4 regions of the Ochrobactrum sp. A-1 genome follow, and region 3 is predicted to be linked to each of the others. Evidence: riboswitches for the same ligand, from Rfam matches in the RefSeq annotation. Region 3 holds a riboswitch; each other region holds the start of a gene.
The links. A riboswitch is a leader RNA that binds a small molecule or an ion and turns the genes downstream of it on or off. The one in region 3 is predicted to bind cobalamin.
Positions count from the first base shown of each region.

Region 1: another riboswitch for cobalamin. It lies ahead of MKS82_RS14915 (CbtB domain-containing protein); the one in region 3 lies ahead of nrdH (glutaredoxin-like protein NrdH).
Region 2: another riboswitch for cobalamin. It lies ahead of MKS82_RS15340 (TonB-dependent receptor domain-containing protein); the one in region 3 lies ahead of nrdH (glutaredoxin-like protein NrdH).
Region 4: another riboswitch for cobalamin. It lies ahead of MKS82_RS21355 (ABC transporter substrate-binding protein); the one in region 3 lies ahead of nrdH (glutaredoxin-like protein NrdH).

Region 1 is NZ_JAKVQC010000004.1:1,112,750-1,120,009, forward strand. It holds gene cobN (cobaltochelatase subunit CobN) at 1-3,275, opposite strand, end outside; gene cobW (cobalamin biosynthesis protein CobW) at 3,279-4,328, opposite strand; gene cobU (bifunctional adenosylcobinamide kinase/adenosylcobinamide-phosphate guanylyltransferase) at 4,333-4,854, opposite strand; gene MKS82_RS14910 (CbtA family protein) at 4,860-5,573, opposite strand; gene MKS82_RS14915 (CbtB domain-containing protein) at 5,658-5,846, opposite strand; cobalamin riboswitch at 5,898-6,134, opposite strand; gene MKS82_RS14920 (phosphatase PAP2 family protein) at 6,161-6,865, opposite strand; gene MKS82_RS14925 (cobyric acid synthase) at 7,072-7,260, opposite strand, start outside.
Region 2 is NZ_JAKVQC010000004.1:1,204,783-1,212,042, forward strand. It holds gene MKS82_RS15340 (TonB-dependent receptor domain-containing protein) at 1-1,272, opposite strand, end outside; cobalamin riboswitch at 1,428-1,651, opposite strand; gene MKS82_RS15345 (ABC transporter permease) at 1,760-2,872, opposite strand; gene rbbA (ribosome-associated ATPase/putative transporter RbbA) at 2,874-5,654, opposite strand; gene MKS82_RS15355 (HlyD family secretion protein) at 5,651-6,718, opposite strand; gene MKS82_RS15360 (glycoside hydrolase family 10 protein) at 7,260-7,260, opposite strand, start outside.
Region 3 is NZ_JAKVQC010000007.1:1,581,286-1,588,545, reverse strand. It holds gene nrdE (class 1b ribonucleoside-diphosphate reductase subunit alpha) at 1-631, opposite strand, end outside; gene nrdI (class Ib ribonucleoside-diphosphate reductase assembly flavoprotein NrdI) at 607-1,014, opposite strand; gene nrdH (glutaredoxin-like protein NrdH) at 1,028-1,249, opposite strand; cobalamin riboswitch at 1,616-1,829, opposite strand; gene MKS82_RS25770 (SDR family oxidoreductase) at 1,927-2,757, opposite strand; gene MKS82_RS25765 (DoxX family protein) at 2,830-3,228, opposite strand; gene MKS82_RS25760 (MFS transporter) at 3,232-4,683, opposite strand; gene soxR (redox-sensitive transcriptional activator SoxR) at 4,862-5,329, opposite strand; gene MKS82_RS25750 (flavin reductase family protein) at 5,451-5,987, opposite strand; gene MKS82_RS25745 (c-type cytochrome) at 6,208-6,600, opposite strand; gene leuA (2-isopropylmalate synthase) at 6,689-7,260, opposite strand, start outside.
Region 4 is NZ_JAKVQC010000007.1:733,704-740,963, reverse strand. It holds gene MKS82_RS21370 (tripartite tricarboxylate transporter permease) at 1-217, opposite strand, end outside; gene MKS82_RS21365 (tripartite tricarboxylate transporter TctB family protein) at 233-730, opposite strand; gene MKS82_RS21360 (Bug family tripartite tricarboxylate transporter substrate binding protein) at 727-1,677, opposite strand; cobalamin riboswitch at 1,899-2,132, shown strand; gene MKS82_RS21355 (ABC transporter substrate-binding protein) at 2,314-3,345, shown strand; gene MKS82_RS21350 (FecCD family ABC transporter permease) at 3,342-4,397, shown strand; gene MKS82_RS21345 (ABC transporter ATP-binding protein) at 4,394-5,188, shown strand; gene MKS82_RS21340 (SMP-30/gluconolactonase/LRE family protein) at 5,680-6,573, opposite strand; gene MKS82_RS21335 (ABC transporter permease) at 6,646-7,260, opposite strand, start outside.

The sequences.
Region 1 (7,260 bases), on a different contig from region 3:
CGATTGTCCTGGTTTTGCAAAACAGCCTGAACCGAGCGCAACCGCTCCTCAAGAAGACCACGCTCTGCCTGTCCTTCCTCGCCTGCACCATAGGCGTAACCGCCCCAGACAAGCCAGGCTTCCGCCAGATCGTTGCGACCGGCCCAGCCGTTCTCGTCTATCAAGGCCTGCAAGCCTGCCCCATAAGCGCCGGGTTTGGACCCGAAAACACGATAGCCCGCACGGCGCTCCGCTGTCTTTTCGTCTGCCCCGTCTGCAACGAGGCGTGCCTGTTCAATCCGCATGCGCGTTGCGATTGGATTGTCCCCGACATCCTCATCGAGAGCGCCGACTGCACGCACGGCCTTGTCGAACAGTGCAATCTGTTCTGGAAATGCGTCGCGGAAAAAACCGGAAATGCGCAACGTCACATCGACCCGTGGACGGCCAAGCTTTGCAATCGGAACAATCTCGTATCCGGTTACCCGGCGTGAGGCCATATCCCAGACCGGCTTGACACCGATCAGCGCCAGGGCCTGCGCAATGTCGTCGCCGCCGGTACGCATATTCGACGTACCCCATGCGGTCAGGCCGAACGAGGTCGGCCATTCACCATGATCCTGTGTGTAACGGGTAATCAGGAGTTCCGCCGATTTGCGTCCAAGTTCCCATGCTGCGGGAGTGGGAACGGCGCGACTATCGGTGGAGAAGAAATTCCGGCCGGTTGGCAGTACATCGGGACGGCCACGCGTTGGCGCACCGGATGGACCCGGCGGCACAAACCGTCCGCCAAGTGCCGCAAGAAAACCATCTATCTCCGAAGGCCCGCAGGAAACCACCATGGGGCGCAGATGTTCTTCTATGGATTGGAGAACCGCCCGCGTCTGTGGCCAGTCTGCGGGACACTCTGTATCACTTGAGACGAAGCTGGCTGCCAGCAATTCGATACGCTCCACCGTATCGCCTGTGATACGCCACGTTGCAGGGCTCGCCGCAAGCAAGAGTTCCGGTTGGGCACCCGTCCATGCCTCTGCCATATTGCAATCGAGGGGATCGAATGTTTCGCCAAGCCCGCAATCCGCAGCGATTGCACGCTGGAGACTTTGATCGCCCGGTGCACCGCCAAGCGAAACTGGTACGCCACGCGGCACACGTGCCAGCGCAACCAGAAGATCGGTCAGCAGCCTGCCTTCAGGCGCCAGCCCGAAAATATGCAGACCGTCGCGGATTTGCATTTCCTTGAGATCGCACAGATAGGCGTCAAGCTTTTGCAGCGCCATGTCTTCATCGTCATGGTCGTGAATACCCGCATCGCGATCAAGCCCGATGTCGCGCACGAGATCAAGTATCTGCCCTTTCAGCCTCAGCAGGCGACGCGGATCGACACCGGAGGCCTCGTAATATTCGTCTACCAGTGCTTCGAGGTCTTTCAGCGGCCCGTAGCTTTCGGCGCGTGTCAGCGGCGGCGTCAGATGATCGATTATGACAGCGCTTGCACGACGCTTGGCTTGCGTGCCTTCGCCCGGATCGTTCACAATGAATGGGTAGATGTGCGGCACGGGACCGAACACGGCTTCGGGATAGCAGTTCTCAGAGAGCGCGAGCGCTTTCCCCGGGAGCCATTCCAGATTGCCATGCTTGCCCATATGCACAATGGCATCGATACCTGCGACCTCACGCAGAAAAGCATAGAAAGCAATATAGCCGTGCGGCGGCACCAGATCAGGCGAGTGATAAGTCTCTTTCGGATCGATGTTGTAACCGCGCGCGGGCTGAATGCCCACGAAGGTTTCACCCAGCCTCATCAGGGGCAGCGCAAAGGCATTCAGCTCCCGCGCAAAATAAGGGTCATTTTCCGGCGCACCCCAGCGACCTTCGATTTCCTTCTGAATCGCAATGGGAAGTCTTTCAAAGAAAGCCTTGTATTGATTCAACGATATGGTTTCGCGTATCTCTCGCCCGTCACGCGCAGCGTTGGTCGGACCTGCCGTCAATGCACGCATCAATGCATCACCGTCGACGGGCAGGTCAGCGACGGGATAGCCGCCCTTCGCCATGGCGTGCAGTACTTCGACCGTTCCGGCTGGCGTATCGAGCCCTACCCCGTTTCCAAGCCGCCCGTCGCGGTTCGGATAATTCGCGAGGATAAGCGCGACACGTCTTTCATCGGGCGGTTTCCGCTTCAAACGCACCCAGTTTGCAGCAAGTTGCGCCACAAAACCTACGCGGTTTTCATGCGGCTCGTGGGTTACGATATTCGTTTCCACTGCCGCATCGAACTGTTTTGCCGACTTGAAGGAAACAGCGCGCGAAAGCACGCGCCCGTCCACTTCAGGCAAAGCGACATTCATCGCCAGATCACGTGCCAGCAAGCCCTGCTGCGAGGTCTCCCAAACAGCTTTCGGCGTGCCGGAGAAAATCACCTGCAACACCATATTGCCGCGCTTATCGAGGACAGTCGGCTTGCGCTCCGCACCCGGCGAAGAAATTGCAAACCCCGTGGCGTTCAAAACGATATCCGGCGGACAATCCTCAAACAGTCCGTCGACGACCGCCGCAGACAATCGATCCTTGAGGCTCGAAACGAATATCGGAAGCGGATTGAGGCCTTTTGCCTGCAAAGCCGCAATCAGCGCATCGACGGGCTGCGTCTGTTCGCTCTGCACCAGTGCCCGATAGAAAATAATGCCCGCGACAGGTGCAGAAATATCGCTCCAGTGTGTGCGAATACTATCCAGCGAGGAGACATACTCTCCCGGCCACCACAGACCAGCCTTGAGCAGAGGTGCAGCACTTTCCGGCTTCTCGGAACCCGCAATCAGCGCAGCGCAGTAGTGAAGGAATGCGCCGGTATTCGCAGCCCCGCCCTCGATCAGATACTGCCAGAGTTCATTTCGCTCGTGGACAGAGATGGTGGAAAACCGGTCCAGCCCATGATCCGGCTTGTCGTCTCCCGGCAATACGGCAATCTTGATACCGTGATTGAGTGCGCAAGCATGCAGCGCTTCCAGCCCGTAAGGCCAGTACGTTTCACCCCCAATTATGCGCACAATGATAAGCTTGGCATATCTGGCGGTGCGCTCCACATAGGCGTCAACCGACATGGGATGGGTAAGACACAAGAAATTGGCCAGTCGCAAGCTTGGCAAATCCGGCGCAAGTCTGTGTGCCGACGCCAAACTGGCCAGTTCGGTATCAGCGGCGGAAAGGAACAATATCTCTCCCGGCGTCTGGCCGAGATCGACGGCTTCATTGCCGTCGCTGATTGTTCCTTTCTGGGCAAGAAGAAGATGCATTGGTCAGACGGCGTCTTTCACTGCATTGGCGATGGCTGCTTCATCGATGTCATGCAGCCCGATCACAACCAGTCGCGTGGAGCGCGCTTCATCCTTGCCCCATGGGCGGTCAAAATAATGCTCGATACGCGGACCGACCGCCTGCACGACCAGACGCATCGGCTTGGCCGGTACATCGACAAAGCCCTTCAAACGAAGGATATCGTGCTCTGCAATGACTGCTTTCAGCTTTTCCGTAAATAGCTTGGGATCAGCAACCGAGCCTGCCTCGACCACGAAGCTCTCGAACTCGTCATGATCATGCTCATGCCCATCGGCATGATGGATTTCATGGTGGGATTTGCGGTTGGCGATGTCGTCTTCCGTACCGACACCGAGCCCAAGCAAAACATCGGCTCCAAGCTTGCCAAAGCTTGCAGGAACCATGTTCACCCGGCGCGGCGAACGCTCGGCCACATCGGCCTTAACACCGTCGAGCATTGAAGCGTCAATCAGATCGGCCTTGTTGAGGACAATCAGATCGGCTGCATGAATCTGATCCTCAAAAAGTTCCTCTAAAGGGCTTTCATGATCAAGAGATTCGTCCGCTGCGCGCTGTGCAGCAACCTTGTCATGATCATCGGCAAAACGCCCCTCTGCGACCGCTGCCGCATCAATCACGGTTACCACACCGTCGACTGTTACCTGCGTCTTGATTTCCGGCCAGTTGAATGCGGCGACGAGTGGCTGCGGCAACGCCAGACCGGAGGTCTCGATCACGATATGATCGGGGCGATCAGCGCGATCCAGAAGCTTGGTCATAGTCGGGATGAAATCATCGGCAACGGTGCAGCAGATGCAGCCATTGTTGAGCTCGATCACATCTTCCTCGCGACAGGTCTCGATACCGCATCCCTTCAGAATACCGCCATCGACACCCAGATCACCGAACTCATTGATGATCAATGCAATGCGTTTTCCATTGGCATTTTCCAGCAGGTTGCGGATCATCGTCGTTTTGCCCGATCCAAGAAAACCCGTAATGACTGTCGCGGGAATTTTCTGTCCCTGCATCGATTTATCCCTTCATCTTGAGCGGCAGCCCTGCCGCCATGAAATAAACTTCATCCGCAACCGCGGCCACTGCCTGATGCAGAAAGCCTGCATGATCGCGAAATTCCCGTGCCATGCGATTTTCCGGCACGATCCCAAGTCCAACTTCGTTCGAAACAAAAACAACAGGCCCGGCAAGGTTCGGCAGCATAGCAACAAGACCTGCCGTCTCTGTTGTTATATCGCGCTCGGCCATCATCAGATTGGTCAGCCACAGGGTCAAACAATCGATCAGCACGAACCGATCCGCAGCAACATGCAATGTTAGTGCGTCAATGAGATCGAGCGGTTCCTCTACCGTCTGCCATTCTGAACCACGTCGGTCGCGGTGAATGGCAATGCGGTTTTCCATCTCCTTGTCGAAGGCACGTCCTGTCGCCAGATAGAGCGGCTGAAGCCCCGAGGACTCGACCATCTTTTCGGCATAGGACGACTTGCCCGAACGGGCTCCACCAAGAACCAAAACCGATTTTCCCGGCGAAGCCATTTTCATCAACCTTCAATCTCGGACGATGCATAGTGCTGGATGAACCAGCCGAGTGCGAGGCCGATCACCGCCCACATGAACAGGTTAGTCGCCAGCGATGCGACTGCATATTGCGAAGCAAGCAATGACGGAATCGGCGATGAAATATCTTCCGGATGCGGTGCGCCATAGAGGTGTGGAGCCACGATCAGCACCAGCCCAAGGATTTTTGCCCAGATTTCCTGGCGCAACACGATGAGATAGAGCCCCAGACCGCTCAGCACCACGGTTGCAATCCACCAGAGCTGACGTTCGGCCAGATCAGCCGCAGGCATTGCCGGCAATTCCGGTGACAAGCCCAACGCGGGCAGAAAAGCGACCGCAAAAAAGCCCGCAACACCCCAATAAATGCCATTCTGTACCGTAATGCGGCGCCCTAGAAGCAAGGCCACGCCACCAAGCAGCAAGGCAAACCCCGCTCCTGCTACGAGATTGGCAAGGATCGTATTGCCCAATCGCCCAAATGGCAGTTCAGCCCCTTCCTCTTCCGCATCTGCGGCAGCGGCACCATGATCATGCGGTGCAGCTTCCGCCTCGCCGTGGCTGTGACCACCACCAGCATCTTCATAGGTCTCAGCCTGCAGGATCAAAGGCACTGTCTTCAAATACATGGCGGGAGTAACCAGCAGCCCGGCCAGAAGACCGGCAGCAAGTGTCGCCAACAAATAACGGATCAACATTTCTGTCCCTCAATAGAAATTCCGCGCCGATGGCCGTCCACCATCGAGCTCTGCTCAGCTTCAATTCTCAAAAGGTTAGGCTGCTCAGTGGCAGGGAAAACCATAAGAATGGCGCGTATCATGTGCTGAATCGTGCAGCGTATCGGAATGGGCAAGCCCTACGCCGTAAATCAGAAACGCGCCGAGAAGCAGGGAAACGACAGCCGTGCCCAGACGAGCAGCAAGGGGCATTTCGAGTGTGCTGGAAACAGAATCTTGAGTACGTGCAGCCATGACAACCTCCGTGCAGGCAGTAGGGAAAAACCTCCCATGGGGTTCAGGCTCAATGCCCTCACGCAACAGGCAGGTCTCCTGGCTCACGGGTCGTAAGGATTGAAGCTACCTTCCCAGAAGTTTCAAACTCCCAGTGGCCACCGGTTGCCCGGCTTGCCTCATCCCTCTCCGCTCTACAGTCGCGGGGTCGGCTGCGATAAAGACGCCCGGATTGGGTCCGTCCGTCGCATTCCCTTTTTGGTATCGCCGGGATTCGTCCCGGCAACAACCTGTTGCATATTCTGGACACTAGGCTTTCAGCCCATCGGCGTCAATCAGCGAACATATAGCCATGTTCGAAGGCTTTCGCCTCTGAGCCTCACCCAGCTGTCAATTGCATCGGCATTACGTGAAATCCGAGGCCAAAGCCAAATCATAAGGCCGATGATAAGTGTCCAGGCAATGACCACATCAGATAAAAAATGTGCCCCCATAAAGACCCGGTTCAGCGATACAAGCGCCAGAATTGGGATGAAGACTAATGCCGCTTTAATTCGAAGATGCGCCGGCACAAAGATCAACAATGGAAGCATCGCAACGGCGGCAGACGACTCTCCTGAAGGAAATGAACAACTATGTCGGCACATATCAGCCAATTGCCATGCAGGCGTGAAGTCGACCGATCCGCCAAACTCTGCGAGGTTCCTTGGCCGCGCCCGTCCGATGATAAGTTTGAGGCTGTGCACCAGTACACCTGGACCGAATAGATAGATAAGCGTAATATAGACAATCTTATGCGGCGCGACTGCTGAAAGACGCTGCGGCCACAGAGCATACAACGCTATCGTCAACATAACGAATACCAACAGATACCACTGGCTGAGCCGATGGAAATCTCTCACCGCTATCCAATATGGATTGTGAGAAATAAAGAAAACTCCTGACTGATAAAAATATCTTGAAACAGCTAGATCAATTTGCGGGAAAACAACAAAGAAACCATTGATAGTAATAAAAGAATACAAAAACGCCTTCTGCATCCTAAAGCCGTAAAAGCTGGATGCGGCGCCCGACGCTATATTAACAAGCACAGAAAACCTCTAAATATATAAAATAATAAAAGAATATCTAAATATGTATAAAAATAGATGTTACAATTTAAATTACATTCAAACAAGTAATTATAAAATGCCAGCAATAATTATGGATGCAGATTAAATATATAGAAAAATCCGGAGCTTGAAATTCAGGCGATTGCGAACAGCGCATCAATATCAAGGCACGCTTCCAGCCCTTCAGCCAGCTCATTCAATGCAGCTTCAACGCCAGCGCGGTAGTTCATTGAACTGCTCCGCACACCAAGGTTCTCCAGAAATTTCCGGCGAAATTCGTCAGCATTGAAAATACCGTGGAGATAGGTCCCCATGATGCGTCC
Region 2 (7,260 bases), on a different contig from region 3:
CGGCGCGCGGAAACCTGTCGCATAGGAAGACCTCAGCACCAGATCGGGCAAAATTTCATAGCTCGCGCCAAGGTTATAAGTGGCAACGTCGCCAAATTGACTGTTATGGTCGTAACGAACGCCACCATCAACGCGCAACGCCTCATATTCCAGCGAATACTGACCAAATACTGCAGCCAGATCACGACTGGTTTCATCGTAAGCAACGGTGGTGTTGATCTCCTCACGATAGGCTTCCACACCACCAGTCACGGTATGATTGACGTTGCCGGTATCAAAACTCCTCTCCGTCGACGCAAAGACCCCATAACGCTTGGTTTCAAACCGGTCCGAACCGCTCACGCCTTTCCGGAAGTTGCGGCTGTTGTCGATACCGGTGCTGAATTCCAGCGTGGATGACCAGTCCGCCGTATGATCGATGCGCGTTCCGATCTTGCCCGTAAATGCGGTACTATCGGCCTCATCCGGTGACGGTGCCTTGGCATCATATTGATTGCGCCCTCGGCTAAGGAGACCATCCGTATAAATTTTACCCCTATCGAAATCCTTCGACAGGGAAAAATTGAAAGAGCCTTGCAGAAATCCGTCGCGATCCGGCTCATGGCCATAGGCATCCGATGTGGTGAAGTCATATCCTTGCGTGCCGGTTATGGCTGCACCGAAAGCATAGTCGATACCATCATTACTCCGCCCCTGAATGGACCCGGACGCATACCCACCCCATGGGTGGCTGACACCGGTAGAAAGACTGCCGCACCAAGGGCGTTCACCACAGGCTCCACCCTGCTTCGTGATGATGTTGACCGCCCCACCCATGGCATCAGCGCCATATTGCGCAGAATGAGCCCCCTTGGCGATTTCGATGCGCTCGATAGAGGTTAGAGGAATATTGGAAAGCGCGGTCGAGCCACTCGTTGCCGACGCGGTGCGCACGCCATTGACCAGAACAACTGTTTGATCAGAAGACATTCCGCGAATAAAAACTCCGGCGGAAGAACCCTGCCCGCCATTCGTCTTTATGGAGATACCGCTATAGGACTTCAGCAGCGACTGCAGATCAGGAGCAGCCGACCGTTCGATATCTGCTGAATCGATAACAGTCACAGACGAGGTCGAGCGCTGCAGCGAAGATGCGCGGCGCAATGGCGTGACCACAATTGTATCGAGGACGACGCTGCCGTCGCCATCTGGCAGATTTTGAGCAAGCGTCGTGGACGGCAGCGCAAGAACGCTGGCCGATACGAGTAGAACCGATGATTTTAAAAGGCACATTTTCCCTCAACCCGCCGAACCGGAGACCGATACCGGCTTTTTCTCGCACCGCAGGTTGAAGTGATGGTGGCATTAAAGGCCCTTCTTCCCGACGGCAACATTTCAACAATGTCACCGCCACGGACAGCCGCGCCTGGACACACCCCGTATCCATGCATGGGTGACCGGATACGGCAGGTCTCCTGACTTCCGGGTCGTCGCTTTCCCTCCGCCTTCCCGAGTGCATCAATTGCTCTCAGTGGCTTTCACCGCTTGCGCGGCTGTGGAGGACAGCTCTCCGGTTACAGTTGCGGGGGCAGTCGCGGCATCAGCCAAATAAGCTTCACCGTGTTCCCTTTTCATCCGCCTGAACGGCGGAACCGTTTCCTGAGAATTGCGATAGCAATATGGTTAAGGATTCGCAACTCCGCTAAAGCGCCCTCCGGCGCAGAAAACTGAATCACATTCGCAAGGAATGGATTCAGCCATCTGTTTTCAAAGAATTTTCCTATCGCAGGAATGCACGAAAACGCTGGAGCGCAAAATAAAACAATACCGAGCCGATAATGATCAGTGCCAGAAATTGCGGCCAGACGACACCTAGCCCTGCTCCGCGAAACAGGATCGATTGCGCTAATATGACGAAATGCGTATTCGGCGCTGCCAGCATGATGGTCTGGATGATTTCAGGCATGCTTTCGCGGGGTGTCGTTCCCCCTGAAAGTACCTGCAAAGGCAAAAGCACCAGCATCAGCAACATACCAAACTGCGGCATGGAGCCAGCCGATGTCGCCAGAAAGATACCGAGACTGGTGGTTGCGAAAAGCTGGAGCGCCGCACCAACCAGAAAAAGCAACACCGACCCATAGATCGGTACGGCAAGTAGGCCTTGGACTACAAAAACCAACGCAAAAGCCGAAGCGACCAGCACAACCAACCCCATCGACCATATCTTGCTGACCATGATTTCAACCGGCGTGACGGGCATCACCAATAGATGTTCGATGGTTCCATGTTCGCGTTCCCGAATGAGCGCCGCGCCCGTCAGGATAATCGACAGCATCGTAACCGATGAAATCACATTGTTGATCGCACCGAACCAACCCTTGTTCAAATCCTGATTGAATCTCGCCCTGAGATTGAGTTCAACCGGCGTTTGTGCGCTACCGCGATAGCGGTTGAGGAATTCGCTTACCTCGCTCGACACAATCGACTGCACATAACCGCCCCCGGTAAAGGCTTGGCTCATTCGGGTTGCATCGACATTGAGTTGGATTGTTGGTGAGCGGCCTGCCAGAAGATCACGCTGGAAATTCGGCGGTATGTTCAGTGCAAATGTATCCAGCCCCTCATCCATCCGGGCATCCATCTCATAGGATGAAATCAACTTCGGAGGCACGAAATATGGCGGATAGAATGCCGTCGTTATCCGGCTCGAAACCGGCGACTGGTCTTCATCTACGATTGCTATCGCCGCATTGTTGAGAGTCTCAGGCATCGCCTTAGAGGCTGTATAGATCGCAAGCGTGAAAGCGTAGACGATGAGGATCATCAGCATCGGGTCACGTGCAAGGCCACGCAGTTCCTTCACGCCAAGCTGGAATATGTTGGATATCCGCATCTTAGCTCGCCTGTTTCTTGAGAAGAACGATGGCGAGCACCATGAGTACCGGCACCGCTATCAATAGGGGTAGAAACGAACTTGCTAGATCGGCAAATCCTAACGCCTTCGAGAAAACCCCGCGCGAAATGGTCACAAAATAGGTCGCCGGATAGATTTTACCGATGAACGCTCCTGCACCTTGCAGCGACGATACGGGATCAATAATACCAGAATATTGTACAGCCGGAATGAGTGTCAGAAGCGCCGTTCCGAAAATCGCTGCGATCTGGCTGTTCATGAAAGTGGACAGCACCAACCCCATGCCGGTCGCAATCGTCACATAGAGCAGCGCCGCCAGCGCATAAGTCGGAAAGCTCCCCGTGAACGGCACCTGGAAAATAAACACCGCAAAGGCAGTCAGCATCAGGAAATTGAGAAACGCCAGCCCGATATAGGGTAACTGCTTGCCGAACAGAAACTCAAATTTCGTCACGGGCGTCACGTAGAAATTGATAATCGAGCCCAATTCCTTTTCCCGAACGACACTCAGTACTGCCAGCATTGCAGGGATCATGAGAAGCAGCAGCGGAATGACCGCCGGCACCATTGCCACGAGGCTTTGTACATCTGGGTTATAACGGTAGCGTATCTCCAGATTGAAACTGCCGACCGTGGCAGCGCTACCATAAAGCTCGCGGGCTTTCTGCGCCAGCCAGTTGGCATGCATCCCCTGAACATAGCCTTTAACTGTCTCAGCACGAGACGGCATCGCGCCGTCAATCCACGCAGCTACTTCCACGGGGCGTCCGCGCATTACATCTGCGCCGAAATTCGGTGGAATTTCAATAGCAAGACTGATTTCACCGTCACGCATCCGTCGATCAAGATCATCGTAATCTGTTAAGGCAGGTTGCTCAGAGAAATAGCGCGAACCCGCAATCTGCTGGGTGTAATCACGGCTGATCGTCGTATCGTCACGATCAAGCACCGCAAACTTTAGATTTTCGACATCCAGATTAATTCCGTAACCGATAACGAACATCAGGATGACGCTACCGAGAATGGCAAGCGTTGCACGGATCGGATCACGTTTCAGTTCCAATGCCTCACGCCGCGTATAAGCCAGCATGCGCCGCAGGTCGGGCAACCAGCTTGAAGCCTTCTTTGGATGTGTTTCCCCTGCCTCCGTCGCCTGTTCTGGAAGAATTGCAGGTAATGGGGCTGACTGTTCTGTTTCGCCGATGGCATCCTGAAGATATGCAACGAAGGCTTCTTCCAACGTCTTGGCGTGGCGACTTTCGGTAATCGCCTTCGGTGTGTCGCTGATCAGAACTTTACCAGCGTGCATCAGCGAAATCCGGTCGCAAAGTTCGGCTTCATTCATGAAATGAGTAGAAACGAAGATCGTCACATTGTCTTTGCGCGACAGATTGGCGAGGATTTGCCAGAAAGCATCACGAGCCACCGGGTCCACACCAGATGTCGGCTCATCAAGAATGAGAATATCGGGCGAATGGATCAAGGCCACAGCGAGCGACAGGCGCTGACGAATGCCCAGCGGCATGGCATCAGGCAACACGTCCATGACACCAGCTAGGTCGAGACGCTCGGTCAGTTCCTTGATGCGCTGTTCGGTCAATACCGGCTCCATACCGAAAAGCTTGGCATGAAGTTCGAGATTTTGACGAACGGTCAGTTCCGAATAGAGCGAGAATGCCTGAGTCATGTAGCCGACACGGCGACGTATATCGATATCCTTGGGATCGACTTCGCGCCCGAACAGTTTCGCCGTCCCCTCGCTGGCTGGTAACAGCCCAGTCAAAACCTTCATTGTCGTGGTTTTGCCGCAACCGTTCGACCCCAAAAACCCGAAGATTTCACCACGCGGAATTCGAAAACTCACATCGTTCACCGCAGTAAAGCTGCCGAAGCGAACGGTGACATGTTCTGCTTCAATCGCGATTTCTGCATCCGCACCGAAATCGCGGCGAGGAATTTCGATATCCTGATGGCCTTTCCGCAATTCTTCTGGCAGGAGCGCGATGAAAGCTGCATCGAGATTTGGAGTGTTGGTGCGCTCCAGCAATTCCTGCGGTGTACCCGTCGCCAGAATCTGCCCATCATTCATGGCAATCAGCCAGTCGAAGCCCTGCGCTTCTTCCATATAGGCCGTGGCGACGATGACGCTCATTCCGGGGCGGTCCTTCCGGATATCATTGATCATTTCCCAGAACTGGCGCCGGGATAGAGGGTCAACGCCGGTCGTCGGCTCATCAAGTATAAGCAGGTCAGGATCATGAATGAGCGAGCAACAGAGACTGGTCTTCTGCTTCATACCGCCTGATAGTTTGCCAGCCGGGCGATCCGCGAAAGCCGACATGCCCGTGCGGCCTAAAAGATCGGCGATGCGACGTTCACGCTCTTTTCGATCATGTCCGAACAGCCGTCCGAAAAAGTCGATATTCTCGAACACCGAAAGCGTGGGATAGAGGTTCTTTCCAAGTCCTTGCGGCATATAGGCGATACGGGGATAGGCGGACTGAAGATGACGCTTATCCGAAATATCACCACCAAGAACCTCGACGCGGCCCTGCTGTATAGTCCGCGCTCCGGCGACCAACGATAACAGACTTGATTTTCCAACCCCGTCAGGTCCGATCAGGCCGACCATACGGCCGGCGGGAATATCAAGATTAACATCGCGCAGGGCGCGTGTTTTCCCGTAGGTCAGCCCTACACCTTGCGCTTGGACGACAAAGCTGTTGTCATTGGCGCCAGCTTTGACCGGAACATCGTTCATTTCACGGTTTCCGCGAGATTCTTCGGCCACTCAGCATTAGGATCAAGCTTGACATAGGCCATACCCGGCAATCCGGTTTTCACCTGCTTTATGTATTTCTCAAGCAGTTCTTGTGGAACCTTCGCTTTGACGCGGAACACGAGTTTCTGGCGTTCCTCCTCCGTTTCCACGGTCTTTGGCGTAAATTGCGCCACATCTGCCACAAAGCTGATTTTGGCGGGAATAACATATTGCGGTGCCGCATCAAGGACGATGCGTGCATCGGCACCTATGGCAACACGGCCAGCCTGCGCTGTAGGTAGGAAAAAGGTCATATAGACATCGCTGAGATCAACGAGATTGAGGACTCGCCCACCAGCAGACAGCACCTCGCCTGGTTGGGCCACACGATACTGGACCCGGCCCGGCTTCGGCGCTACCAGCGTAGCATCACGAATATCAGCTTCAACACTCGCAATCGCAGCCTTCGCAGCCTCAACAGACGCTTCAGCGTCAACGACCTGCGCTTTGGCGGCACTAATGGCCGCTTCCGTCGCAGCCAGTTGCGCCTTAGCCGCCCCAACAGCAGCTTCAGCACCCTCCGCAGTCGCGCGATCATCGTCGAGAACCTGTTGCGAGACTGTGCGCGTTTCTACCAGTTGCTGCGAGCGAGTGAAACGGCGTTGCGCTGCATTAAACTGTGCTTCACGCTGGGCCACAGTCGCCTCGGCGGCTGTCTGTTCCGCTTGCCGCTGTTTGACCAGACTGTTCGCAGTTTCAATACTTATTTGCGCCCGGCGCAATTGCGCCTCAGCCTGCTTGCGCTGGCTTTCCAGTTGATCCGTATCCATGCGAGCGAGGATGTCATTTGCCTGCACGAAATCGCCCTCATCCGCGAGGATTTCGCGAATGCGCCCTGGACTCTTTGTCGAAATATCGATTTCAACCGCCTCGATGCGACCGTTGCCCTTGGCGATGCCTTCCGGCAACCCGTCGCCGTTCAGCGTTTTCCAGGCATAATATCCGCCTGTGGCAAGGACGATAATCGCGCCAGCCAATATCCATTGTTTACGGTTGAAAGCCATAACGAAACACCCTCATTGCCATCGTCTTCACAACACCGCCTTCAAATGAAGCACCGGCGGGCGGTCGCTGTCTGCAAGGATTTTCATTGTCCCCACCGCCCCGCCTCTGACATCAGCCAGAACCTTCTCGGGAGGATATGGAACTACCTTCTCATTTAGCAACCGGCGAATTGGGGGAAACGATCCAGAATCGCAAACGCCCGGTTAAGCTTGCTCTAATCGCAATCGCAACTGCCAGCCTTGATTAGGATCAAGAACTGCTAAAAGGTTCCCATTCTTATAGAAATTGGACGCGGGTGCTGGTTTGATGAAACAGAGGGGAGCAACGCCGACAGCACCCGCTGGCTGTCGACAGACGACGTTACGGAAAGATCGCGCTCATGCGCTCGACAGATTGATTTAGCCGGGGTGCCATTCGAGTAGGGCCTCGGCACCCCGGGTCACCGACTCTGGTGGAAACCGGCAACGATTGTTGGTTAGCACCCGCTCAAACGAAGCTCTTTGATTTCAATCAAACAAACGACAATTCAGCAATCCATCGT
Region 3 (7,260 bases):
TGTCTTCGACCCGCAGCAGAAAACAGGAAACGAGCTCGCCGCGCTGCTTCTTGCCTGCATTGAGGAAAGTCGGCGTCGCAGGCTGGTAGCGGCCTGCAATGATCTCCTCCATCAGATTGCGTGCCAGCTGTTCATTGCCGCGCGCCAGCGTCAGCGCTACCATGCAGACACGGTCTTCATAGCGCTCCAGATAGCGCTTTCCATCGAAGGTTTTCAGCGTATAGCTGGTATAATATTTGAATGCGCCTAGAAATGTCGGAAAACGAAATTTTCTCGCATAGGCTTCGTCGAAAAGGTCACGCACGAAATTGAAGGAATACTGATCCAGCACCTCCTGCTCGTAGTATCCCTCCGTCACCAGATAATCGAGCTTTTCCCGCAGATTATGAAAAAAGACGGTGTTCTGGTTCACGTGCTGAAGGAAATACTGGCGTGCAGCCTGCCGGTCGCGATCAAGCTGGATTTTTCCCTCGTCATCGTAAAGGTTCAGCATCGCGTTGAGCGCGTGATAATCCAGCCCGTCCGAGGATTTTGCCGGTTTGTTGCTGTTGGAAGTCGCCGCTTGAGGCGCATCCTGCGCCACTGGCCGTGCCTCGCGCTCTCGGATCAAGGTCGTGTCTGCCGTGTCCAAAATCGTTCCATCCCGTTTTTGACATTGCCAATGTCCTCATCGGTTCCCAGAAGCTCGAAGCGGTAGAGATAGGGAACCTGACATTTGGCGGAGATAATGTTGCCGGCGATACAGAAAGCCTCGCCGAAATTGCTATTTCCCGCGGCAATCACGCCGCGGATGAAAGAGCGGTTGGTCTCATCGTTGAGGAAGCGGATCACAGGTTTGGGGACAGCGCCCTTGGAGCCGCCGCCACCATATGTGGGCGACACGAGCACGAATGGCTCGCGCACCTGCAATCCGCCTGAACCGTCCATCGGGATACGGTTCGACCGCATTCCAAGCCGCTCGACAAACCGGTGCGTATTTTCCGACCGGCTGGAGAAATAGACGATCAGGCTCATGTGACCGCAGCCCTCAGGCGAGCGCGCTGATCATGTCCGGCCGGAAGCCCGCCCAATGGGATTCACCTGCCACAACCACCGGCACCTGGCGATAACCCATGCCCTGAACGAGATGGAAAGCATCGGCATCGGCAGAGATATCGATGACCTCATATTCGATGCCCTGGCGGTCGAGGGCGCGTGTGGTGGCGGTGCACTGAACGCAGGCGGGCTTGCTGTAAACGGTGACGTTCATTTTTTCCTCACTGGAGCATGTCTCCCAAAAATGGGAACCGGTTTTGGGGTCAAGACATGCATAAAAACAAAGAGATAGAGCATTTCCAACGGTTCGGTTTAAACTGGAATACTCTCGATAGGAGACGCAAAAAGCCGTTCGCGCATCGCAAGATGCGCGTCAAAAAGCACAAGATAGGAAACGGTCAGCCGCCACGATGAGCAGTCTGACCACAACAGACTATGCCTCGAAGGGAGGACCGGAACCGAAACTGAATAGACTGGACATGGACTTCACCCCGAAGCTATGAGCGGGAAGTTCGGGGCAGCAATCGGCAAGGCAATAGTTTGCCACACAAGATTGCGCGCCAACCGGACACCCCGCCCGTGGACGTACTCGTTCAAGGCAGGTCTCCTGGCTCACGGATCAACATCCTGCCCGCCTTCCCAGCCTGAGCCAGTGACGTGATGGACAGAACTCTCCGCTTACAGTTGCGGGGGCAGCTCCGGCATTGCCGCATCCGTCATGGATGAAACGCACCGGATTCCCGTCTTAGCTTTCGACTCAACGAATCGAAAGAACCTAGAACACTATATATAGTAGTCGAAGTTAAAAACCCGTCAACGGATAGTTGGTAGCAAAACATAAAATTAGCGGACCATTATGTGAGGCCTGTGAATAGCAGGGATTATCGCTGTTTATTTTGCGTGTTTGATCGGTTTCGGTTTGAATTCCGGCTTGATGGCCTTGAGGGCCATGCGATCCACCAGCGCGGGAGCGACAAGTTTCAACCAGCGCCCGAATCGCATCTGGCGCGTCATCAACACTTCACGCTTGCGTGCCCGCACACCTTCCAGCATCAGTCGTACGGCTTCTTCGACCGGCATCATGTCATCTTCACGCACACCGCTCTTTCCCAGCGCGCTGCCGTCCGCACTATAGCCCACCTTGCGAATGTCGGTTTTGACGACACCCGGATAGACGATTGTCACGGAAATGCCGCTGGGGTCCAGTTCCGCGCGAAGCGCCTCGCAGAAGCCTGACAGGGCGAATTTCGTTCCGCTATAGGCCGTGCGCCCCGGCACGCCGATCAATCCGGCCACGGATGAGACAGCGACAATCCGCCCCCTGCTGGCAGCGAGATATGGAAGTGCGGCATGGATAGGCCAGACACTGCCCCAATAGTTCAACTCCATCAGGTCATGCATCCAATCGAGATCGTCCGGCTTGATCTCGGCAAAATTGGCATGGGCCGACATGCCCGCATTCACGATCAGCGTATCGATGCGACCATAGGCGGAAACCGCCTTGCCGATCAGAGCTATGCAAGCAGCGTGATCCTTTACGTCGGTGGGTATCACAAGGGCCGAGCTGCCCATTTGCCGCAATTCAGCGGCAAGCCTCTCCAGTTTGTCCGCATTGCGCGCAGCAAGCACCAGCGCAGCATTGGCGCGGTCGCACCGGGCGATTTGCCGCGCGGTTTCAGCGCCGATACCATCCGATGCTCCCGTTATGATCGTCACGTCCATGCCCCGCCCTCCCCTGCCTATCGATCCGACGACAGGCAAGGTACAGGCAGGGCAATCAATGCGTCCAGTGGTTTAGACCTTGCGCGATAGAATAGCAGCAAGAGCGAGACCACCGATCAGCGATATGTGCTCCAGCGCCACCGTCATATCCCGGAAAGCTTCTTCTCCTTCCTTTGCCCAGAACGGGTGGGCAACTGGAATGGTCAGGATCGTAAAGACGGCAAGAGCACCACAAGCCAGCCAGATTCCGCGATTGAAGATGATCATCAGCGATCCGACAATCTGCAAAAGCAGGGTTGCGCTGTTGAACAGCCAGCCCGGATGAAGACCAAAGCTTTCCATTTCCGCAGCATTGGCGCCGAAGTCGAAGAGCTTGGCCAGCCCACTCGACCAGAAAATGAAGGTAAGGACCACCTGCGCCAACAAAAGGCTGGCACGGGAATCGAGGATGTTGGCGATGAAACGCGGCATTGGTCAACCCTTTACGCCGGTGATACGGATAACCTTGAATGCGACCGCCACGGCAACTGCTGGCGCGAGTGCGAATATCACCGACAGCCAGAGCGAGGCATTTGCCGCGCCCTCTACACCTCCCGGCACGGCAATGCCGGCAAAATTGGCAATCATCCCCGCGCAAGCCGTCCCGAAGGCTATGGCGAAGAGTTGTACGGTCGTCATTCCACCCGCTGCGAGATCCTGCTCGGTGGACGGAGCGCTCTGATAGACGCGGGTAACGAGGCTTGGCCAGGCAAGACCGATCCCCAAACCGATCAGGATGAGCCCAAGGCAGACGGGCGCGAGCAGCAACCAGTTGCCGTTTCCATGGATCGGGAGAAATATGGCGAGCAGGACAAGACCGGCGAGCGCCAGAACAGGGCCGGCAACGACAAGCTTGTCGCCCCCCTTCTCCTGCCATCTGGAACTGAGGAAGGATGCCACCGTCCAGCCGATTGCCATAAGTGCCGCCAGATATCCTGCCCAGAGCGGAGACTGGCCATGCAAGTGCTGCAGCAGATAAGGCACGTATATTTCGGGCTGCATGCTGAGCATCAAAAGCGCGATCGTAAGGTAAAGAGGCCCGAGCGGCGTCGACAGGCTGAACGAGCGGCGCGGCAGGAGACGTGCCTTGGCGTCGCGGTCCACGACTGTGATGATGGCGATCATGAATATCGCCGCACCCAAACCGACGACCTTCCATAGCGTTTCCTGTGACAGGCTCCCCGCTGAAACCGCAAGGACAGCGCCGGTCAAGAGGATGAGTTGAAGAATCGGAATGGAAACACGCTCGTTTTTATCCCAGCTCGAGCGTGGCAAAGTCGCGAATGCCACCACAGCGAAAAGACCCGATACCGGCAGCAATGACCAGAAAGCGGCGCGCCATGCGCCATATTCGGCAAAGATGCCGCCAATTGCCGGCCCGATCAGCGTGGCCACGCCGAACATAGCGGAAATAAGACCGATGGCCCGGCCCCACAGGCGCTCTGGCAAAACGACACGGGTGAGACCATAGGCGAGCGCGTAAAGAAATCCGCCACCGAGGCCTTGCACGCTCCGCCCCGCCAGCATGACCGGCATGTTGATGGCCAGAGACGAGATCAGTGTGCCTGCTGCGAACAGCAGGGTCGCCACGACATAAGCGCCTCTTGGACCGGCACTTTTCAGAAGCCGCGCAGTGAGTGCGGCACCCAGAATGGAGGCCACGACGAACAAGGTCGTGGCCCAGGCATAGAAATCCATGCCGCCAATATCCTGCACCACGCTCGGCATGACTGTGGTCGCGATGTACATATTGACCGCGTGGAGCGTGACTCCACCAGCCAAAGCCAGGGCATAGAGGCCATTTTTACCGCTTAGAAGCTCACCCCAGCCAGCGGGCTTATAGCCCGCATCCCCCGCCGGAATTGTTTCTTCGATCGAACTTTGCACTGTCGGCCTCCGTGAACTGAATTGTTGCCGACGGGTTTATAGAACCTCAACCTTCGTTGAGGTCAATAGGCTATTTCGACTGAAAACATCAGGATTTAATCGGCCAAATCCAAAACAAAACCGCCACTGCGAACGAGCACAATGGCGGTGGGGAAAACTCGGCTCGGACGCTCGAAAGTCAGGTGAGATTGCCGGTCTTGGCCATCAATCTTCTGGGGCCAGCGCCCTGTTGTCCGAGGATGTCGTCCGGATTTCGCAACGGGCATTCGGAAAGCGAGAGACAACCGCAGCCGATGCAGCTCGTTATTTGGTCACGAAGCTGCATCAGACTGTCGATACGTTCCTGAAGCATGCCTTTCCAGGCTTCCGAAAAACGTCTCCAGTCTTCCGCTGTCGGCACGTGGTCATGCGGAAGGTCTTCCAGCGCCTCGCGAATGATCGCGAGGGGGATACCCGCGCGTTGCGCGATTTTGATAATGGCAATGCGACGCAGCACGGCGCGGTGATAACGTCGCTGGTTGCCCTCTGTGCGCCAGCCCTCGATAAGCCCCTTGGTTTCATAGAAATGAACGGTAGAGACCGCCACGCCAGCGCGCCGGGAAACGTCACCAACTGTCAGGCTTTTCTTGAGACCTGAATGTTCCATATCGTCAAACTCGATCATGCCGAATGTGTAGGCCTTTGAGCACATCCCGAAAAGTGTGAAACGGCTTTTGGTTCAGATGCGCGGAAGAAAAGCGCTCCAGCCGCGCGCCATTGCAAGCGTCTCATAAATCCGCGTCATGTCTCAACGCGCGATAATTGCGGCGCGCCCATAGCAACGGGCGAGAATGCAGCGGCAAATCGGTATTCGTTACCAGCCCGGCAAAAAGCGTGTGATCCGCCATTGGAACACTGCCCGCCAGTTCGCAATCTATCGCAGCTGACGCCCCGAAAAGATGCGGCCTGCCCGACGGCCATTCGCCCCACACCCCAATGAGAAATCTTTGCCCATGCGGTATTTTGCCTGCAAAGGCGTCGCCGATCATCTCCTGCCCTTCCGCGAGCATGGCGAGTGAGAAGCCGCCATCGGAAATGATCGCCGTTGCCAGTGCGCTGTCGCTTTTGACCGAAACCAAGACCATCGGCGGTTCGGCGGAAAGCGACAACACCGCTGTCACCGTGCGACCGTGGGCTTCGCCAGCATCGCGCGCTGTCACCACGGACACGGTCGCGGCCATACGCGACATCACATCCGCGAACTCTCGTTTCGAAACAGCGCCAATTGCGTCGCGGTCTATATGCAGCACGTTCGTGTTCATCATGTCAGGCAACCTTCGGCTTCTGTCCCCGCTTAGAGCGGCCCCAGTTTTGACGGCATCGTTGGAACCGCTCTATCTATTTGTTTTTCCACATTTCCGAACGCAAACCGTTTCACACTTTTGCTGGAAATGTTCTGGCGCCGGTCGGAATCGCCCCGCAGCGTTTCCGACCGGCCATGGCCTTACGTCGGGATGTCCGTTCGGCCATATCGGCTCCAAACAGCTATTCGGAATGCTGTTTGAGATAGGCGATCATGTTTTCGAGGTCTTTTTCCTTGGTCAGCCCGGCGAAAGCCATCCATGTGCCTTTCACCATGGCCTGCGGTTTCTTGAGAAAGCTCTTCAGCTCATCCTCGTTCCAGACCAGCCCTTCGGACGCCGCCTTGCGCATTGCATCCGAATAGGGATAGCCCGGATAGGAGGCGGCCTTGCGGCCCACCACGCCCTTCAATGACGGGCCGCGCTTGCTCTCATCGGCATCCGCCGTGTGGCAGACGGAGCATCGCTTGAAGAGTTTTTCCCCCGCGGCAGCATCCGCCCCTTCACCAGAGGCGGCTGTCGAAACAATGAGAGCAGTGGAAAAGGCAAGGGGAACAAGAAGGAGCGACAAGCGCATGGACGATACTCCAGATAATCGGCCATGCTTCTCTAGTTCCTCAACCTTGGTTGAGGTCAAGAGTAAATCTTGCCTGCCTCCTCACTTTTTAGCCACCGCTCGCAGAAAAATTCGCGGCAGCGCTTAACACAGCCCGTATTGACGCGGTTGCGATATCGTCATCGATCCCGACGCCGAAAACTTTCCGCCCATCCTGCGTCCGACATTCGATATAGGCCGCAGCCTGTGCGTAGGTACCTTTTTTGAGCGAATGCTCGTGATAATCGACGATTTCCAGATCGATATCGCAACCGGCCTGCAATGCCGAAACCGCACTTGAGATCAATCCGTTACCGCGCCCTGTTATGACGACTTCCTTGCCGCGATGCCGGATTCGTCCGGCAAAAACACGCGGCTCCCCGCTCCGCGCCGGTCTGCTTTCCGTGTAGTTCAGAAGCTCGAATTCGGCGTTTGCGTTCAAATGATACAGGTCGCTGAATAGCGTCCAGATCATTTCAGAGGTCGTTTCCTTGCCGGTATCGTCGGCAAATGCCTGTACGCGGCGGCTGAAATCGATTTGCAGCGGACGCGGCAGTCTCAGCCCCCGGTCCTGTTCCAGCACCCACGCCACGCCGCCCTTGCCCGACTGGCTGTTCACGCGAATGACGGCTTCATAGCTCT
Region 4 (7,260 bases), 850 kb from region 3:
ACATGCCGCCGTAATAAATGCCGGCGAACATGATGAGGGAGCCGGACGGGTCCAGCTTGTAGGTAACGGGCAGAAGGAGCGCGACGGTGAGCGCTGGGCCAATGCCAGGCAGCACGCCGACGGCGGTGCCGAGCGTGACACCGATCAGCGCATAAAGAAGATTCGATGGTTCAAGCGCCACCAGAAGTCCGTTGGCGAGAAGTGCGACAGTATCCATGAAAGCGCTCCGTCCCTAAACGAATTGTTCGAGCCAGCCGGACGGCAGCGATAGCTGCAGGCCGCGCGCAAAGATGAACCAGATCACGAAGGCGAAGACGATGCCGACGGGAACGCTGATCCAGAATTTGCGATAGCCGAAGCCGCGCGCGGTCGCCGCAAAAAGCAGGCCGGTGGACAGAGAAAAGCCAACGGTTTTCATCGTCAGCATCTGGATGACCAGACCGCCGATGATCCACGCCATCGGAGCAATTTCCTGATGCTCACGCTCGGGAAAATCGCCGCGAAGGGCTTCGAACACGGTCCAAATGGCAAGGCCGAACAATCCGGCTGCGACGACATAGGGAACGGTTTTCGGGCCGACTGGCGAGTAGCTCGTCACGTCGTTGCCGTAGGTCGTCGACCAGGCAATGGCAATGGCGACAGCTGCAAGAATAAGGGCGATGACAAGAGCGGCGAAATCTGGCGCCGCCCCTTCCGGGCGGCGCTTTTCCTGCGGTTCTGATCCTGTCATTTGACGAGGCCGATTTCCTTGAGGATGGTTTCCGTCGCGGCAACGTCCTTGGCGAGCTGTTCCTTGAACGCCGGGCCGGCGAGATAGGTATCTGCCCAGCCCTTGTCTTTAAGGGCCTTCTGCCAGGACTCAGACTTCACCATTTTCTCGATATCGGCATTGATGGCAGCTTCCTGTTCGGCTGTGATGCCGGGAGCTGCACCCACCATGCGCCAGTTCTGGATCGAAACGTCGACGCCGCCTTCCTTGAAGGTTGGTGCGTCGATGCCTTCCACGCGCTCATCGCTCGAAATGCCAATGATGCGCAGCGTACCCGCCTTGATCTGGGCTTCGAATTCGCCATAGCCGGAAATGCCAACGGTCACCTGATTGCCGAGAATGGCCGCCAGTGCTTCACCGCCGCCAGAGAAGGCGATGTAATTGACCTTTGTCGGATCGACCCCTGCCGCCTTGGCAAAGAGGCCAGCGGTGATATGGTCGGTACCGCCAGCAGAACCGCCGCCCCACGAAACGGAGCCCGGATCTGCCTTCAGTTTCGCGGCGAGATCGCCGAGGTTCTGGATATCGGAAGATGCCGGTACGACGATAGCTTCGTATTCCCCTGTGAGGCGTGCAATCGGCGTGATGGCGTCGAGTGTCACCGGCGACTTGTTGGTCAGGATAGCGCCGACCATGACATAGCCGCCAACGATGAGCTGGCTTGGATCGCCCTTGTTTTGGTTCACAAACTGTGCGAGGCCGATGGTGCCGCCAGCGCCTGGAACGTTGATGACCTGTACGCTGCCGGAAATCTTTTCATCCTGAAGCGCGCTCTGCATCGTGCGTGCCGTCTGGTCCCAGCCGCCGCCCGGAGCCGCAGGCGCGAGCACCTTGTAGTCTTCTGCAGAAGCAGAGCCTGCCATAGCCAACGCCGCTACTGACGTCAGGGCCAGAATAAATCTACGCATATGTCCTCCCAGATAGAATGTATGCCGCCTTGCGGCGGACCTCCCCAAAGTCCCGCTCCTCTAGCGGGAGAAAACTACATGGAGATTAGCGAAAACAAATTCAATAGGCCAGCGCATGCGACGATAGTTTGGCCGCAATTTAAGTAACGGGCTTTCGAATCACTTGAAAACCGCAAGCTGGAAATAGCGGACGAGACCTGCTTGACGACGGCAGCGGACCAACGTAATAGTGTAACAACGGTTCCCCGACCGAGAGCGAAGGGGATTAATAGGGAACACGGTGAGGACGACCCGAAAAGGGGCCAAGACCGTGGCTGCCCCCGCAACTGTAAGCGGATTGCCGTTCATCCTCGTGACGTTCAAAGCGTCATGCCACTGTGCCGGAGAAGCGCGGGAAGGCAGATGAACAGCAGATATTCGTGAGCCAGGAGACCTGCCGTTTAGTGTTGTCCATTGTCACGGGCGGGGATGCCCGGAGCAGGAGCCGGTTATGACAGATTTCTGCGTCGCAGGACGCTTCCTCCCATCGTCATCGCATGATTTCGATATGTTCCCGGATATGCCTGTCCGTCTTCCGCGCCGGAATTTATCCGCCGCCTGACAGGGCGTCTTTCTCTCATCATTTCGGGGACTTTCATGAATATTCTCGGCAAGATGCCGTTTCGCGCCGCCTTTTGCGCGGCTGCATTTTTTCTCGCAGGCGGGGTATCCGCACAGGCAGCGGAAACGCAATATCCGCTGACGCTGAAAAACTGCGGTCGTGACGTTACCTTCAAGCAGGCACCCGCCCGCGCGGTTGCAGTTGGCCAGAGCAGCACAGAAATTCTTTACAGCCTGGGTCTCGGCGACAAGGTTGTCGGCACGGCAGTGTGGTTCGGCCCCGTTCTCAAAGGCTTTGAACAGGTGAATGCCAAGGTCAAGCGGCTTGCCGATAATGATCCGAGCTTTGAAAGCGTTCTGGCGCAGAAGCCGGATATCGTGACGGCGGATTTCCAGTGGCATGTCGGCCCGACAGGCATCGTGGCAAAGCCTGAACAGTTCGAGGAACTGGGCATCGCTGCCTATACCTCGCCTTCCGATTGCGTTGGCAAGGACAATTCCGGCGGTGGCGACGGCGTTCGTACGGCGGCGTTCAAGATGGATATCGTCTATCAGGAAATTACCGAACTGGCGGAAATCTTCAATGTGCAGGACCGTGGCGAGAAACTCGTCGCCGACCTGAGGGCGCGCGAAGCGGCTGCGCGTGAAAAAATTGGGTCTACTGACGGCAAGCTTTCGGCTGTTGTCTGGTTCTCCAGCACGCAGGTCGATGCCGATCCTTACGTTGCAGGCAAATTTGGCGCGCCCGCCAATATTCTTTCGGCACTGGGCATCAAGAATGTGATCGACAGCGAGGAAGAATGGCCGACGGTCGGATGGGAAACGATTGCGAAATCGAACCCTTCGATGATCGTTGCTGCAAAACTGGATCGCCGTCGCTATCCGGCTGACGACATTGCCGTCAAACACCAGTTCCTTGAGAACGATGCGGTGACGAAGCTGATGCCAGCGGTCAAGGGCAAGCATGTCTTCGACATGGATGCACAGTCGATGAGCACGTCGCTTCGCGTGATCGAAGGCATTGAAACGCTTGCCTCCGACATTGCCGCCTCGGACCTGAACAAGTGACGGCGCGGGCAGCGACAGCAGGCTTCAAACAGAAGGGAAGGGCACGCTCCGGCGTGTTCTTCTTGGCCTTTTCGCTTGTCCTGCTTCTTCTTGCTCTTTGGCTCGGAGCGGCGATAGGCGAAACGGCAATACCGCTCGAGGTGGTTGCGAAGACCGTGGCCAATCGGGTGTGGAATGCCGGGTATCCGCTCGAACCCATAGATGAAGGGATCGTCTGGAGCTATCGCCTCAGCCGTGCGGTTATCGCGGCATGTTGCGGCGCGTCGCTTGCAATATCCGGTGTCATTCTGCAGTCGTTGCTTCGAAACTCGCTCGCTGATCCTTATATTCTGGGCATTTCCGCTGGTGCTTCGACAGGGGCTGTCAGCGTTGCCATTCTTGGCATAGGCGCTGGCGTGTTGACGCTATCGCTGGGTGCGTTCATTGGCGCTATTGTTGCTTTTTGCCTTGTGTCCCTGCTGGCGTTGCGGGCCGGACGCGGCAGCAGCGCGATCATCCTCGCAGGCATTGCCGGTTCGCAACTTTTCAATGCGCTGACATCATTCATCGTCACAAAGGCCGCAAATGCCGAACAGGCGCGCGGTATCATGTTTTGGCTTTTGGGCAATCTTTCCGGGGTGCGCTGGCCCGATGTTACTCTCGCTTTGCCTGCCTGCCTGATCGGGCTTGCAATCTGCCTGTGGCATGCGCGTGCGCTTGATGCTTTCACCTTCGGAACGGAATCCGCCGCTTCGCTCGGCATACCGGTACGTCGCGTCTATGCGGTGCTGATCGGTGTCAGCGCCATGATGACGGCGGTGATGGTTTCCATTGTCGGCTCGGTTGGCTTTATCGGCCTTGTTATTCCCCATGCGGCGCGCATGGTGGTCGGGGTCCGCCATGGCAGGCTGTTGCCTGCCGCAGCACTCATAGGCGCGATATTCATGATCGTCGCCGATATTCTGTCGCGTATCATCATTCCGGGGCAGGTTCTGCCGATCGGCGTCATCACGGCCTTGTTCGGTGCGCCGGCCTTCGCCTTGTTGCTTGGACAAAGGAGGGCTTCGTCATGATCCTCTCAGCACGCAATGTCGGCTGGTCGGTGGGCAATGTCGAGATTTTGCATGATGTTTCGCTGGAAGTGGCGGAAGGTGAGTTTCTTGGCATCATAGGGCCGAACGGGTCGGGAAAGACCAGTTTTCTCTCCCTGCTGTCCGGCGTTCGCAGGTGCCGCGTCGGTGAAATCAATCTGTGTGGCGCGCTCATCGATAGTTTCAGCCGCCGCGAGATCGCCCGGAAAATGGCGCTGGTCGAGCAGCAGGCAGGAACGACGGAACGCATTACGGCGCGTCAGGCGGTCGAACTTGGGCGGACGCCCTATCTCGGCGCGCTGTCGCCGTGGTCGGAGGAGGATGATGCAATCATTGACCAGGCGCTGGTCAATGTCGATATGGCGCATCTGGCTGACCGCTTTTGGCACACGCTTTCCGGTGGCGAGCGGCAGCGTTTGCATATAGCCCGCGCTTTGGCGCAGGAACCGCAGATACTGCTTCTGGACGAGCCGACCAATCATCTCGATATCGGGCACCAGATCGGGCTGCTCGATCTTGTCAGCCGCCAGAAACTGACGGTGGTGGCTGCGTTGCATGACCTGAACCATGCCGCAATGTTCTGCGACCGTATTGCGGTGATGGACAAGGGCAATCTCGTTGCGCTTGGCACGCCACGCGATGTTTTGCGGGCAGAGCGTATTGCCGAGGTTTTTGGCGTCGAGGTCGATGTCGAATATCAGGGTATCAGCGGCTGTCACATCCGTTATCGGACGCCGAGCCGTCGCTCTCTGGAGCTCAGACATTCGGCGTGACCGATTATCCGCGAGTCTTTGTTATGCGTGATGCCATCCTTTCAATAAATGGGAAATAAATAGGAATCTATAAAAGGTATCGCTAATATATTTACTATGAAATTACGGGTAACATCATGAAAATCTGTAGTTCTTTCAAATTTTACTCACAGTAATTTGAGCCGATTTGTTGACAAACTGTTTCCATAGTGTTGACGGTTGGATTATATAACCTCAGCGCATCAGGGCAATGTACTCATCAGCAAGGCTGTGGCCTTGCTTGTTGAGTGCAGGCTGAAGGACAGAAGAGATCATAGTCTGATTTGTTCCGTCATTCACGGTCCTGATATGCGGGTCGTTCCGGTTTTGGGTCGGAAAGATCCGTTTTAAATAAAGAAACATTATTGGCATGTTCGCATGAACGCGGCATGTGGCGAATGCAGTTTTTTCAATGAATTACTATACTTATAGAGAGCGGCGGCTTTTCGTTTTGGAAAGCCGCCGTTGTTTTATCAGGGGTACTGCGTGCCGGTTACTGTGAGATAGACCGCATAGAGCGACTTCGTCGCTGCAATGAATAGCCGGTTGCGGCGGGGACCGCCGAAGGTCACATTGGCGACCGTCTGCGGCGTCTTGATCTTGCCGAGCAGCGTGCCTTCCGGCGAGAAGCAGTGCACGCCATCGCCTGCGCTGGTCCACAGATTGCCATCCGTATCGAAGCGGAAGCCGTCCGGCAGGCCATCGTCTATGGTGCAGAACACACTGCCGCCCGTCAGGCGCTTGCCGCCATCCACAACGTCGAAAACGCGGATGTGGCGCGGTGCATTCTCATCGTGGCTATAAGCGCTGTCGGCGACATAGAGCTTGGTTTCGTCTGGCGAGAAGGCAAGTCCGTTCGGCTGGTGGAAGTCGGTTACGACGGCATTGATCTCGCCAGTCTTCGGGTCGAGGCGATAGACATTGCGTGTCGGCTGCTCTGGGGCGGCCTTGTAGCCTTCATAATCGGCCATGATGCCGTAGGTCGGATCGGTAAACCACACGGTGCCGTCCGAGCGCACGATGACGTCGTTGGGCGCATTGAGTTTTTTGCCCTGATAGCTGTCGGCGAGCACGGTGATGCTGCCATCCGCTTCCGTGCGGGTGACGCGACGACCTCCATGCTCGCAGGTGACGAGGCGTCCTTCGCGGTCACGCGTATTGCCGTTGGAAAAATTGGACGGGTTGCGGAACACCGAAACGCCGCCGCCGATCTCACCTTCAATTTCGCTGCCCGGCACCCAGCGCAGGATGCGCTGGTTCGGAATGTCGCTCCACAGAAGGCAGTTCTGGTCACCGAACCACACTGGGCCTTCTGCCCAGCGGCAGTCGCTATAAAGTTCGTCCAGATCGGCGCTCGGCACGATCATCTGCTTGAAGCGTTCGTCGTGGATTTCGTAAATCGAAACAGTTTTTGACAAGGAAAGTTACTCCGAAGGAATTTAACGCTCGGCGCGTCGGCCACTGGCGAGGATAATCACCGCAATGATGGTGAGCCCGGTCAGGACAAGACGGACACCGGCGCCGAAGCCGTAGGTGTTGAGCATCGAAACTATGAGGAACATGAAGAGGGCGGCTCCCCAAATGCCGGGGATGTTGGAATCGCCGCCAGCAACCGCCGTGCCGCCGATGATGACGACGGCAATCGACATCAAAAGATATTCCGCACCCATGTTCAGCGCCGCACCGCCCGAAAAGCAGGCAAGCAGGAATCCGCAGAGCGAAGCGAGCACTGCACAGAGGAGATAGGTGGCGAAGCGCGTGCCATCGACCGGAACGCCCGCCATACGCGCAGCGAAAGGGTTCTGGCCTATTGCCGAAATCCAGCGTCCATAGATGCTCCTTTTCAGGAGCACCCAGCCGATGACCGACAGGATCAGCGCTATGATGGCGACGTTGGGTATGCCGAGCGTGGAGAATGTGGTGAACTGCGCGAGGCTTTCCGGCGGCTTCACGCGCAGGCCGCGATTGCTCCAGATGGCGGTGGACTGGATCAGGAAGCTCATCGACAAGGTGGCGATGATGGGCGGAATGCGTAGAAGCTTGATCAGCGCATA